Regions from separate parts of the Levilactobacillus parabrevis genome, predicted to be linked through region 2. Evidence: predicted binding sites of a transcription regulator. Region 2 holds the regulator's gene; each other region holds the start of a gene.

The links. The regulator NrdR, encoded in region 2, represses ribonucleotide reductase genes. The targets are predictions, from matches to a motif close to ACACNATATATNGTGT.
Region 1: the regulator NrdR is predicted to act here: its motif matches at 1,808-1,823, upstream of pnuC (nicotinamide riboside transporter PnuC).
Region 3: the regulator NrdR is predicted to act here: its motif matches at 1,749-1,764, upstream of ACEPSU_RS04475 (deoxynucleoside kinase).
Region 4: the regulator NrdR is predicted to act here: its motif matches at 1,567-1,582, upstream of ACEPSU_RS05315 (deoxynucleoside kinase).

The regions. Positions count from the first base shown of each region.
Region 1 covers NZ_CP168688.1:2,377,283-2,380,449, forward strand. Annotated here, with positions in the region: gene ACEPSU_RS11130 (magnesium transporter CorA family protein) at 1-812, opposite strand, end outside; gene pnuC (nicotinamide riboside transporter PnuC) at 987-1,739, opposite strand; gene ACEPSU_RS11140 (MarR family winged helix-turn-helix transcriptional regulator) at 2,056-2,538, opposite strand; gene ACEPSU_RS11145 (alpha-glucosidase) at 2,819-3,167, opposite strand, start outside.
Region 2 covers NZ_CP168688.1:1,668,922-1,672,088, reverse strand. Annotated here, with positions in the region: gene mutM (bifunctional DNA-formamidopyrimidine glycosylase/DNA-(apurinic or apyrimidinic site) lyase) at 1-96, shown strand, start outside; gene coaE (dephospho-CoA kinase) at 89-724, shown strand; gene nrdR (transcriptional regulator NrdR) at 1,138-1,638, shown strand; gene ACEPSU_RS07885 (replication initiation and membrane attachment family protein) at 1,642-3,021, shown strand; gene dnaI (primosomal protein DnaI) at 3,025-3,167, shown strand, end outside.
Region 3 covers NZ_CP168688.1:940,165-943,331, reverse strand. Annotated here, with positions in the region: gene ACEPSU_RS04475 (deoxynucleoside kinase) at 1,056-1,688, opposite strand; gene ACEPSU_RS04470 (amino acid permease) at 1,929-3,167, opposite strand, start outside.
Region 4 covers NZ_CP168688.1:1,105,695-1,108,861, forward strand. Annotated here, with positions in the region: gene ACEPSU_RS05305 (MDR family MFS transporter) at 1-449, shown strand, start outside; gene ACEPSU_RS05310 (DUF960 domain-containing protein) at 516-845, shown strand; gene ACEPSU_RS05315 (deoxynucleoside kinase) at 897-1,544, opposite strand; gene ACEPSU_RS05320 (Cof-type HAD-IIB family hydrolase) at 1,700-2,470, shown strand; gene pgmB (beta-phosphoglucomutase) at 2,818-3,167, opposite strand, start outside.

The DNA of each region.
Region 1 (3,167 bases), 710 kb from region 2:
TTGACATTCATACCGTAAAAACCAGTCACAATGGTTGGAATCGTTAAGACCAATGACCAAATCGTTAAGAACTTCATCGTGTCGTTCAGGTTATTATTCAGAACATTATTGAACGTACTTGAGATTCGGTCAACAACATCGGCTTCAATTGACGTCATTTCAGAGGCCTGACGTGCTTCGATCACCGCATCATCTAGCCGTTCCTGATTGGTGTCAGAAAGTTGCCGACCAAACGGCGTATTGCTGAGATTGACCGCCATCATGGCGTTGTTACGCGTGGCACTGACAAAGTAAGCCAGGCTCTGTTGCAGGTTGGACAGCGCAATTAAGTCCTTGTTATCCGGCGACTTATTGAGTTGCTTATCCAAACGATTCTGTTCCGCATTGATCTTGCGAATCGGCGCCAGAAATTGGTCGAATAGAATGAACATCCCAACCAGCAACAATTCATTTGTGTCGTAGATTTGATCCAGCTTCAATCGCTCATCCAACAGCGTATTCGCCCAGTGTGTATTCTTCGTGGTGATGGAAAAAATATTATTTCCCTTCAATAGAAACGTCACTGGTCGCGTGATGTAGCGCTGGGATACCTGATCTACGACCACCGGCACGTGCAACACAAATAATTGTGAATTTAAGAAATCGTCCCGGTCATAGTGGGACCGCTCGTTTTCATCGGTCACATACGTTAAAATCTCATCGGTTAGGCCATATTTAACCTTCAGGGTCTCTCGGTCAGCTTCTTCCTCAACCATAGTCATGACCCATACCAGGTCCTGATCTTTCGCCCCGATCTTCTTCTCAACTATCATGGTCTCCGCTCCCTCATACAAGCAATGCCCCTAGTGTACCACGTCCCCCGTACCCGCGCTGAAAAAAGTCAGTTTTGAAAAGACGGTCACGCATTCGACAAGCACAAAATCACCATAAAAGCCGTTGTTTCAAGCCCCACGCCTGAAACAACGGCCCAATCACTAAACCTTAACTTAGTTGGAACTCTCTAGACTGGCAGCGTACGCCGTCTCTTGCTTGATGATCCGCGCGCGTTCCTTCTTGTTGTACCAAGGTGAAACGGTGAAGGCCAACACGTCGTTGATCAGGTAGACGGAACTGTTGATAAACATCGCCAGCGTTGCAGAACCCTGCCGGAACGAAATGAACCACAGAACCATTTGAGCGAGACCTGAAGCAATCCACCAGACGTACTGGTTGTTGAAACGTAAGAAGCAAATGATGCCAGCCGTTAAACTGATGGCAAAGCTGATCGCATCGACCCAAGGCCGAGGATCGTCCGTAAAGGCGCCAATGGCCCACCCGGAGATTAGGTAAACGGCAACCGTGGAAACCAACGCAATGGCCCAGCTCTTACCGTCAAACTTCCGAATCTTAGAAGCCATGTTAACGTTCCAGCTTGCACTCAGCAGAACCGGAATATCCAGCGTGACCACGTAAGATAACTGTTCAAAAATACTTAAATAATTTTTAGCAGCGAAACCCGTAACGATGAAGCAAATCGCAGACAACACACCCAGCCAGCCGTTGACTGACTTGGCCGCGTTAATTGCCAGAACACACAGCACACCTAACGTGGTCCCAATAAACGTCAGCACCGTCAGTAGCGTTATCTGCTGGCCAACCAAGGTCATGACCTGGCACCCGAGGCTAAAGAAGAACAGATAATAATTCTGTTGTGGCCAGCCCTTCAGTTGGTGAGATAAAAATTGAATATAATGCTTCATGTTAATGCGCTCCCTCATGTTTTATTAACCACATATAGTATTAATCTCGCCGGCAAAGTGGCTACACTACACAATATATTGTGTCGCTCGTTTTGAGCAACAGGTATGATTATAGCACGCAATTTTCTCTGAAACTGGAAAAATTTCAAATTTGTTTCATGACGCCAAGGCTATCAGAAAACGGTTACTCTCCCGTCAGGTGTCCTGTGAAACAGGATTCTATAACATATCGGCATTGCACACTTTTTATAGTTTGAGGGGAAATGGCCAAATAAAAAGGATCAGTCGTGAACGACTGATCCGTCTAAAGAAAAATTTAAAAGTCCCTTACTCTTCTGGTGCTTCCGGCGTTAATTGTGCCGTAGCCGACGCAAGCATCTGTGTTAGCTTCACCCACCGTTAACTGACTCCCCTCTGCAGAAAGGGGGGTCTCACTCATGATCTTCGCTGACTTGACCAGCAGATCATGACACGTCATTTCTAGCTCTTCCCCACTCGTGGTTAACGACAGCGGCCGTACCCGGCGATCGGAAGACTGATAGCTCTGCAGCACGTAACCGCGCCGAATCAGCTGTGAAATCCCGCGTGAAACAGCTGCTCGGGAGATTCCCCGACTGTCAGCAACCGTGGCCGACGTCAACTTACCGGGATTCTCCAAAATATGATGCAGAATAGCATACTGATCCACCGAAATCCCCATTGCTCGTTGGAATCGCGTTGCTGATTTCTCTAATTCTCGCTTCAACTCCATGTAAGATTCGAAGAAACTCTCCGCATGTACGACCTTACTTTTTGCCATAGTATTCATCATATCCTTATCTTTTACTTACTAACCGCTAAGATAATTAACACGATTAGCAATACGCAAAATGGTTGACCCCATAGAAATATCTATACATTTAATAATAAAGAACAATCTCGTGAAATGCAAGTGGCTTTCACTAATTTGTCGAAAAGTTTATGGTTTAAACTACTCCGACTATAATTCTGGCTAATTATTAACAGCTAAAATACTCTTTCACAATCAAATGTATACAAAAGGCGGCCGCGTTTTCACCCGGACCGCCCCGCTTTCAATCTCACTCTAGTTTTCGTAAATGGTACAACCGGGCTTCCCACGGCTGAATCTGCGTTTCATCCGAAGCTGCATCTACCCGCATATTGGTGACAATCAGCTCGCTCGGATTTAAATCAAACTCCTGAGTGGTTGCAGCAGCATTGCTCATATTCACGACGATCAACCAATTATCGCCATTATAAGTTCGACGATAAACATATAATTGGTCATCTTTAGTATCAATCAATTCATAACGGCCCTTTTGTAGCGTCGGTACCGTCTTTTTCAACTGAATCAGCTGGCGATAGAACGTGAAAACCGAGTATGGATCATGACTTTCACGTTCCACGTTGATGCGTTCCACAACTTGT
Region 2 (3,167 bases):
ATTGTGAAGATCAAGGTTGCCCAGCGAGGCACGCATTTCTGCCCCCACTGCCAGCCTTACCCACCAGAGGCATTAGAGGAAATCAAAGATGACTGAGGTGTGGGGCTTAACTGGCGGCATCGCTACGGGTAAGTCGACGGTCAGCCACTGGCTAGGTCTGGCTGGTCTGAAGATTATCGACGCCGATGTCATTGCCCGCCAAGTGGTGGCGCCAGGAACACTGGGACTCCAGCAGATTTGTGCCACTTTTGGCGAAGATTTTCGTCAAGGTGACGGCAGTCTTGACCGTAAAAAGTTGGGGCAGTTAGTTTTTAGCCGACCAGAAGAGCTACATCGCTTAGAAGCGATTACGACCCCGCTGATTCAGGCGGAAATTCAACGTCAATTGGCGCTGTACCGCACTCAGAACGTGACGGGTATCGTCATTGATGCACCGACCTTCTATGAAGTTGGTTACCTGGTCGATCTGGTCGATCACGTGATGGTGGTGGCGACCTCGGCGACAATCCAACGACAGCGGTTGATGGCTCGCAATGGCCTAAGTGAAGCCGCGGCCCAGGCTAGAATGGACCAGCAGTGGCCCATCGCCAAGAAGGTCGCGTTGGCCGATGTGGTCATCGATAACGCGGGAACGATTGCCCAAACGCGCCAACAAGTGGTAGAATGGCTTGACACCACTAATTTAGGCTCATCGGCAGCAGTCTTGGCTGAAGAGCTAGATTAAGTGGCGGAATGTTGGTTGTGTGGATTTAGGACGGCAAAGTTGTTCGTTAACGTACAAGCGATAAGTCGTTTAGTAACATCGTTTGCGGCCACTGGTCACGGATGGTTTCAGTGATGATCAGGAGAGTCTGAACGATAGTGGTAAAAACTAGCTTAGCCGCAGGAGGCCAGGGATGCAGCCAGCCGTGTCGATGATGTTAGCCCGGGCGTTTGGTTTTTCCCGGGGTTACATCATGGGACGTGCTTGGAAACTCGCCGTTACTTGGCGAGGTTTCAAGACGAGGTAAAAGACCGTTTCTCAGGCTTTTACTGGTCCCCACAGCAGGCGGAATCCCTGGCAGCCGAAGGCGACAATTTAAATCAACGTAAAGCGTTAGATAATCAAGTAACCAATGAAAAAATGAGGTGACCAAAATGCAGTGTCCGCACTGTCATCATAATGGATCGCGGGTCGTCGATAGTCGACCGACCGACGATGGACGTGTCATCCGCCGGCGTCGTGAGTGTGAGAGCTGTGGCTTTCGGTTCACGACGTTTGAGCGGGTTGAAGCGACACCGCTGTTGGTAATTAAAAAGAACGGCACGCGTGAGGAGTTCAATCGCGAAAAGATCTTACGGGGCATCATTCGCTCGGCTGAAAAACGGCCGGTGGGGATGGACGTCATGACGAAGATCGTTGATGAAGTTGAAAATAAGATTCGGGCACTCGGTGTCAACGAAATCTCCAGTCAATTGATTGGGGAATACGTGATGAACCGGTTGGTCGACGTTGATGAGATCGCCTATATTCGCTTTGCCAGTGTTTACCGGCAGTTCAAGGATACTGGGGTCTTCTTCAACGAATTAAAAGACATGATGGATAAAGATAAAGCAAAAGCTAAGGACCGGACAGACCGGCAAAGCGAGGCGAAATAAGGCATGGAGGATTCCTGGCACCAATTGCAGCCAAAGACGGGCTTTTTGGTTCGGTTGGCGGATCGGTTGACCGACCAAAGTTGGCAAACCTTAACGCAGCTCTACCAACCGATCATTGGACCGAGTGCCACGGGGCTCTTCTCGGCCCTTTTTTGGCTCCCACAACGCGAGACCTATAAGCGCCACGCTATTTTACTAGCGGAGTTGGGTTTAGACCTAGCTCACCTGTACGCGGCGCGGTTACGGTTAGAGGCAACGGGTCTCCTGACGACGCGGGTAAAAACGGAGGGCGATCTCTCTAGTTTCGTCTACGAGTTACATGCACCGCTTGCGCCGCAGGACTTCTTTAAGGATGACCTGTTGAGTGTTCAGTTGCTGGGCGTCGTGGGTGAGGACCTGTACCAAGCGTTGGTTACGGCGAACACTGTGACGGCAAGGTCCAGTGACGAAGAACAAAATATTACGAAGAACTTTCTGGACGTCTTTCATGTGGATGGTGATGAGTTGCGTGATATCCCCGAAGTGGTGACGAGTAATCGGCAGAATCTAACGACGACTAGTAGCGCGCCGGACTTGTCCGCGGATAAGGTTCAATTTGACTTTAAGCTGTTAGGAGAACTGTTAGAGCGATCCTTCGTGGACACTCGCGCCGTCGGTAAGTACCGTCAGTTATTGCTGACGGAGCACGCGACCTATGGCTTGGATGAACCGACCATGGCTCGCTACATTGGCGAGGCTACGGACTTGGCAACCAACATTTTCAATCCGGAACAGTTCAAGCGCATTGTGGCCCAGGCCTTCGGGTATCAGCATCGCGGCGAGGCAGTGAGCGCACCGGCTAGTTCGGCAGCAAGTATGCCGTCAGCCGCCGCTTCTACAGCCAAGGGTGCTTCCAGCGCCGAGCAGGCCTTGATCAAGGTCGCCAGTGCATCAGCTCCGGTGAAGTTTCTGCAGGGGATCAAGCAGAGTACCGGTGGTTTCGTAACGGATGGCGAACAGCGAATTGTTCGGGACTTGGTAAGTCGACAACTGTTCCCCGAGTCTGTCCTGAATCTGATGATCTATCACGTTTTAGTGGACGAGAACAAGCCAACGTTGAATAAAAATTTATTAGATACGATTGCTAACGATTGGAGCAAGTCTAAGGTTAGTACGCCGGAACTGGCGATTCAAAAAATCAGGGAGCGGCAGCAAGCGCTGAGCAAGCCTCGTCGTTCTCGACGTCAGCAGTCGACGGTCAAGGAGACGTTGCCAGACTGGGCGAAGAAGCCGAGTGGCGCAGCTCAGGCACCAACGACCGCAAAGCTTACTGACGAGCAGCAGAAACAATTACAGCAACGCATTGCGCGACTAGAAGCGCGTAGCAAGGGGAAGGAGGATTAGCAGATGGAAGATTTAAGCAAGACCATGCAAAAGCTCATGAGTCAGCAACATTTGAATGACAATTACCGTCAGTTGATGGCTAAAGTTTACGACGATCCCGAGGTCAATCAGTTTTACCAGGAAAATAAAGCCGAACTGGCCGAGGA
Region 3 (3,167 bases), 730 kb from region 2:
CAGCGTCTCCAAGCTCGTCCCATGACCTAAACTGACAAGAATCGTCAGTCAAGGTCATCGTCACGGCCGGCTCCATCCTGACCCCCTCCGGCTAAGCTTGTTACTCACCTGGATACTTGCCGATAACAATATCACAATAAATATAAAATCCCTGCCAAATCGTCATATTACGTGCGAAGTCCACTTGCCACGATCTACACCTCTTCTATAACAATTGACTAGGAGCAAAACAAGGTTAAGTGAAAATTTACTATCATCCTCAATCACTGGTGCATCTATGCTAAAACTTCCAGCCAGTCCAATACATACCTGTCAAACGTTGCCTTAGCTGAAGGCAGCCAGGGTGTAGCCAGCTGTGACAGCGGTGTTAGACCGGTGACTTTCCCGGCCGTACAGCGCGGGACGCGTTTGGAAAATCGCACGAACTTCGCGAGGTTTCAAACCGAGACGGAAGCCCGCACTCTGGCTGCAGGCGGTCCCCACAGCAGGCGGAATCTCTGGTCTCTTACGACGATGGCTTTACATAGCCGCTCAATTTTCACGACCTGTCATCACTGCGAGCATAAATACCGTCCAGATTAAGCATTGTTAATTATGAAAAAACAATCCGGCAAACGAATTCACCTACCACTTTCACCGAGTAATAAAAATCTCCAGTCATCATTTCAAACACAAATCAACTCCGGTTATTGCATACCATCAGCTGAAAAACTAAGTGTGTTTAGACCTTGAATTTTGAAATGGCCATAAACCATCTTTAGCCGAAGGCTGCCAGGGATGGAGCCGGCCGTGGAGGTGGTGTTAACTGGCGTTTTTTGGCCAGTTTACACCACGGGCGAGCTTGGAGACAGGTGGGTTTCGTGGCTCCAAGTCGAGTCGGAAGCCCGCTTCTCAGGCCGGAGCGTCCCCACAGCAGGTGGAATCCCTGGCAGCCGCAGTGCGGACAAAATACACTAGCTTAGTGGCAACCATTAATCTTCATTTTGCTGTAAAGAAAAGAGCACCAACCGTGGTCAGTGCTCTCAACCATTTATCATGGTTTACTCAAGTTAAGCTTAGAGTGAAGCAATCTTTTCGTCGATCAAGTGGAGAACTTCTTGACGCGCTGCTGGGTCTTCCACGAAGTCCAGCTTGTCGCCGTCGATTTGCATCTTAGGTGACTTGTCGTAGTTGTTGTACCAGTTCACGTAACGTTGATCGAGTTGCTTGTAGTATTCGAACAAGCTAGGATCGTGATCGATCTGTTCGTAAGAACGGCCACGCTTCTTGATCCGTTCCAACATCGTTTCAAAGGAAATGTTGATGTGGATCAATAGATCGGGGTTCTTCTTGTGAACGGCGTCTGGTAATTCTTGCATCATGTTAGCCAGTAAGGAATCGTAGATATCGACTTCCGTACTGGTTGCTCGACCGAGGTCGGCGTTTAAGTGAAAGAGTAAGGAGTCTTCAAAGATTGAACGATCCAAGACACTTTCATCGTCAGCGTTGGCAGCCTTGATGCTGTCCAACCGCTTGTTTAAAAAGTAAATTTGCAATAAGAAAGCATACTTTTGCGGGTTCTGGTAAAACAGTGGCAAAATCTTATTATCGTCCACCGATTCATAAAAAGCTGGTTTCTGTAAGTGTTCGGCTAATAAGTTCGTTAAACTCGTCTTGCCGGCCCCAATTGTTCCTGATAGTACAAGCATGCTATCTCTCCTTTGATTTACGCGCATACCGGAAATCGTTTTCATCCGGTCTAAATTTCAACACTACATATTGTACCAACCCTATCGGCAAAAGACAATATATCGTGGAAAATTCCTCTTCAGCGGTTCACGGGTTCTGTCCCCTTGTCAGACACAAAACGGCGACTGGTCGGGATTCACTCGAACCAATCGTCGTTAAAATTTTTTTATTTAAGTGAAAATTGCCCACACAATTCCAGATTAATCGTTTGATGCTTCACGTGCCGCAGCGTCTTCCTTTAACGTCCCATCACGATGGACTGGAGAAACGTCGACATCCTTCAATGGAATCAACTTCGTGTGCTTCTTGATCTTGTAGCCAATGTAGAGGACTAAGACCAGTGGCACACTCATGTAGGTAACCAGCACTTGTTCCCAGTTACCAGTGAAGAAGGATTGTGGATCTTGACCCACGATTACGGCGATACATAATACCAAGGCCAGAATTGGTCCTAATGGGAACCACTTTGCATGGTACTTCAGTTCAGACAGCTTGTGGCCTTGTAAGGTGAACGCCCGACGGAACCGTAAGTGAGATAAAGCAATCCCGAACCAAGCGATGAACCCAGTCAACCCACTAGCGGCAACTAACCACATGTAGATTTGAGGACCGGCAATACTACTGATAAAGGTCAATGCAGCGATGATGGTCGTGGCAAACAATGCAGGATAAGGAATCCCGTTCTTACCAGTCTTTTCGAACAACTTAGGTGCGTAGCCTTCCTTTGACAGGGAGAACAGCATCCGCGTTGACGCGTACATCCCAGAATTAGCAGCTGAGATAACGGCCGTCAAGATAACCGCGTTCATCACGCTGGCAGCAGCAGCCAAACCAGCACGACGGAAGACCAACGTAAATGGACTGATTGCAATGTCACTTGCAGAAGAACCTAACAGATCATGACTCGTGTATGGTAAGACGGCGGCAATGACAAAGATAGCTAAAATATAGAATAAAATAATCCGCCAGAACACTGAGTTAATCGCCTTAGGAACACTGTGTGAAGGGTCTTCAGATTCACCAGCCGTGATACCAACTAATTCAGTACCTTGGAAGGAGAACCCGGCAACAACGAACACACTCAGAATGGCTGGGAAACCGCCAACAAATGGTGCCTTCTTGTAAGTGAAGTTTTCCAAGCCAGTTGCGTGACCGCCCATGATACCAACGATCGTCATTAAACCAACAGCCAGGAAGATAAAGATCGTAACAACCTTGATCAAAGACATCCAGAATTCCGTTTCACCAAAGGCTTGAACGGAGAATGCGTTGATCGTGAAGACCAGAAGCAAGGCAACGGCACTCCAGATCCAACCGGGAACGCCAGGTAACCAGAACTTCATGACCAGAGCAGCAGTAGAAATATCAACGGCAACCGTAATGGCCCAGTTGAACCAGTAGTTCCAGCCCATCGCAAATCCTAAAGCTGGGTCAACATA
Region 4 (3,167 bases), 560 kb from region 2:
CGATTATTCCCGCTACCACGCCGTTCTGGAGTTTCTTTGTCATTGCCGCAATCTGCGGGACTGGCTTTGGGATTACGATTACCACCACGACCGTCACGGTGCAGAGCAAGGTACCCGTGGCTGAGATTGGGGTGGCGACTTCCTTTAATACCTTGGCACGAACGTTGGGACAGACCGTGATGGTGTCCGTTTTAGGGATTGTCATGAACGTGGTGATGGCGCATGGCGTTGCCAGTCATCCCGGGACCAGCATGGCGATGATGAATAAGTTAATTAACCCACAAACGGCCAAAAATCTCCCAGCGCACCTGTTGCCTACGCTACATGGTATTCTGTATCAAGGGTTACACCTGATTTTCATTACCGGGGCCTGCCTGATTGTGGTTTCATTCTTGGTCAACTTGCTCGACCGCCGAGGCACGCAGAGCTTAAGTGACCATCAAGCGTAATTATTCCCGTTTTAAGGGGAGATACGGTATAATAGTTCTAAATGACCGAGAGTGGAGGCGAAGAAAATGTTTGAAAATAATCATTCACGTTACGCCAGTTACGGTACCGTTGCGGCCTTGCCCGGCGACATGATCGACGCCGTTTGGGAGATCATCGACCAAGACCTCCAAGGGGTATTTCCGTTGGAGAATCTACTGACGTTTAAGCTGCATAACAACCAAGGGACGACTACGTTTGAATACGTCCAATTAGATGAAAATGATCATCCAGGAGCCCTGAGTGCGGGGTTCGATACGGATTTCGCTTATGCTCCCGAACTCCCAGATACTGTTCTGGCCTACGATGATGGTGACAGCCAGATTATCCTGCTGCCATCTGAAACGGCGGACCATTAAATTAAAAAACTCCCCCAAACCATTTCTGGCTTGCGGGAGTTTTTTGTCAATTTAGACCGTTGCGTCGGTCCGAATGCCTTTTAAGGCGTCATCAATTTGGCCTAAAACGATGTCGGTGTTACCCGGCTTGTCAAGATCGTACTTCTGTAAGTCAATCTTGATCTTAGGGCTGATGTCGTAGTCGGCGAACCAACCTTGGTAAGCCGTCCACATCTTCTTGTAGTAGGATTCCAATTCAGGATTGTTGTCGAATTGTTCGTAGTCCCGGCCACGCTTCTTGATCCGGTGAAGAATGGTGTCGAAGTCGGCATCGGCGTAGACTAATAAGTCTGGTGCCTTCTTTGGGAGTTCGTCCAATTCGGTCATCATGTTGTCGAGGAGTTGTAAGTAAACCTCGAGTTCGGTGTCCGTAATGTTTCCTTCAGCGTTGTTTTCTCGCGTGAACAGGGCGTCTTCGTAGATTGAACGGTCGAGGACGTTGTTGTCGTCCGCGAGGGCTCGTTTGATCATGCTAAACCGCTTGTTCAAGAAGTAAATCTGTAGCAAGAAACCATATTGCTTTGGGTCCCGGTAGTAGAGTGGTAACACCGGGTTATCACCGACCGGTTCGAAGAATGCTTGCGTATTTAAATGTGATGCGATTTTTCCAGTTAGAGTCGTTTTACCGACCCCGATCATTCCAGCTGTAATTATCACCATGATAGCCCCTCTTTAATTAGAAATACAAGATATAGTGTACCATAAAATGACTGACTACTACATCTGCCGGGAAGAAAAATTTCCGCCATTTCCTGTACTTTGGTCATTGTTGTATAATGAAACCGTTGGTATTAGTGGATTAGGAGGTTGATTAAATGTATCAAGCAATCGTCTTTTTTGACTTGGATGGAACGTTATTTGACGACGACAAGAATGTTTTACCGACAAGTGTCGCAGCCATTCAAGAAATGCAACAACATCATATTCTACCAGTTATTGCGACTGGAAGAAACATTTTTGAGATTCAATATGTCCTGGATGCCACGGGAATCGATGCTGTGGTCAGTGCGAACGGTAGTTACGTCCAATATCAGGGCAAAAAATTAACTGCGGCCGTGATCGATCAGAAGACGTTAACGGCCATTACGGCCTTTGCCAAAGAGCAGGGTGATCCGCTGGGTTACTTTAACAACCAGGGCTTTCGCTTGAGTCAGGCAAACCAGGACACGACCGATAACTTTAAATTATTGCGGCTAGACGCGCGGGTCGATCCCACTTGGTATCAGACCCAAGATATTAACTTTTTGAACGTCTTCAACCGCGACAAGGAAAAAATCTACCGCGAGAAGTTCGCAGGGACACTGTCCTTCGTCCGCAACAATCCGCGCGCCTTGGACACCATGCAGACGGGGGTCACCAAACAGACGGGAATTCGCACGTTCTTGAAGGAAGCCGGCCTCGAGAAGGTTAAGACTTACGCCTTTGGGAATGGCTTGAACGACCTACAGATGTTTGATGAGGTCGATATCCCGATTGCCATGGGTAACGGGGTCTTCCAGGCCAAGAATAAGGCGGCATACGTCACGGCTGGCAATATGGATGACGGCATCGTCAAGGGTCTGCGTCACTTCGGTTTGATCCAGTAAATCAGGTGACCAGTCTCGTTAGTATAGCGTATTTTGATTAGGAAGAATAGGGTCAAAAAGACGGGCGACACGTAGCTAATCTGCTCACTATTGCAGTGGGGGATGGCGGGTGTTGCCCTTTTATTGTTTAATTTGTGAGAACGTAAATTTTCCTAAAGTTGCCAATAAAGATGCGACTGATTGGCCACTTTTTACATTAGTACTAAGTAGGGGGCAAAGCTAAGAGTGTGGTACCGGCTGTCTTTGGCTCACGTTTCAATCCTATAAAATAGCATAATAAAAGAGCCTAGGGAGTTGTCCCAGGCCCTACTGATAGCAGATTGCTTATTTCGGATTGCGCGTTGTGATTAGCCTAACTTCTTTGCGATGTTCGCCAACGTTACGTCGGCCGTGTCGGCAAAGACCATGTCGGCGGCACCCAATTCGGTGGCATCACCGATTCCCAGGGAGACTTCACCGGCTGCGTTGATGGCTTGGACGCCGGCAGCGGCATCTTCGACCCCAATACATTGTTCAGGTGGCAAGTTTAACAACTGGGCCCCCTTGGTGTAGATCTCAGGGTCCGGTTTGCCATGCGTCAGGCTTGCTGGGTCGACAACCTTAGGGAAGTAGTCGGCCAGTTGTAACTTGTCCAAGACACGCGGGGCGTTCTTAGAAGCAGAGGCTAGGGATAATTGGTAACCCTTAGCCCGCAGAT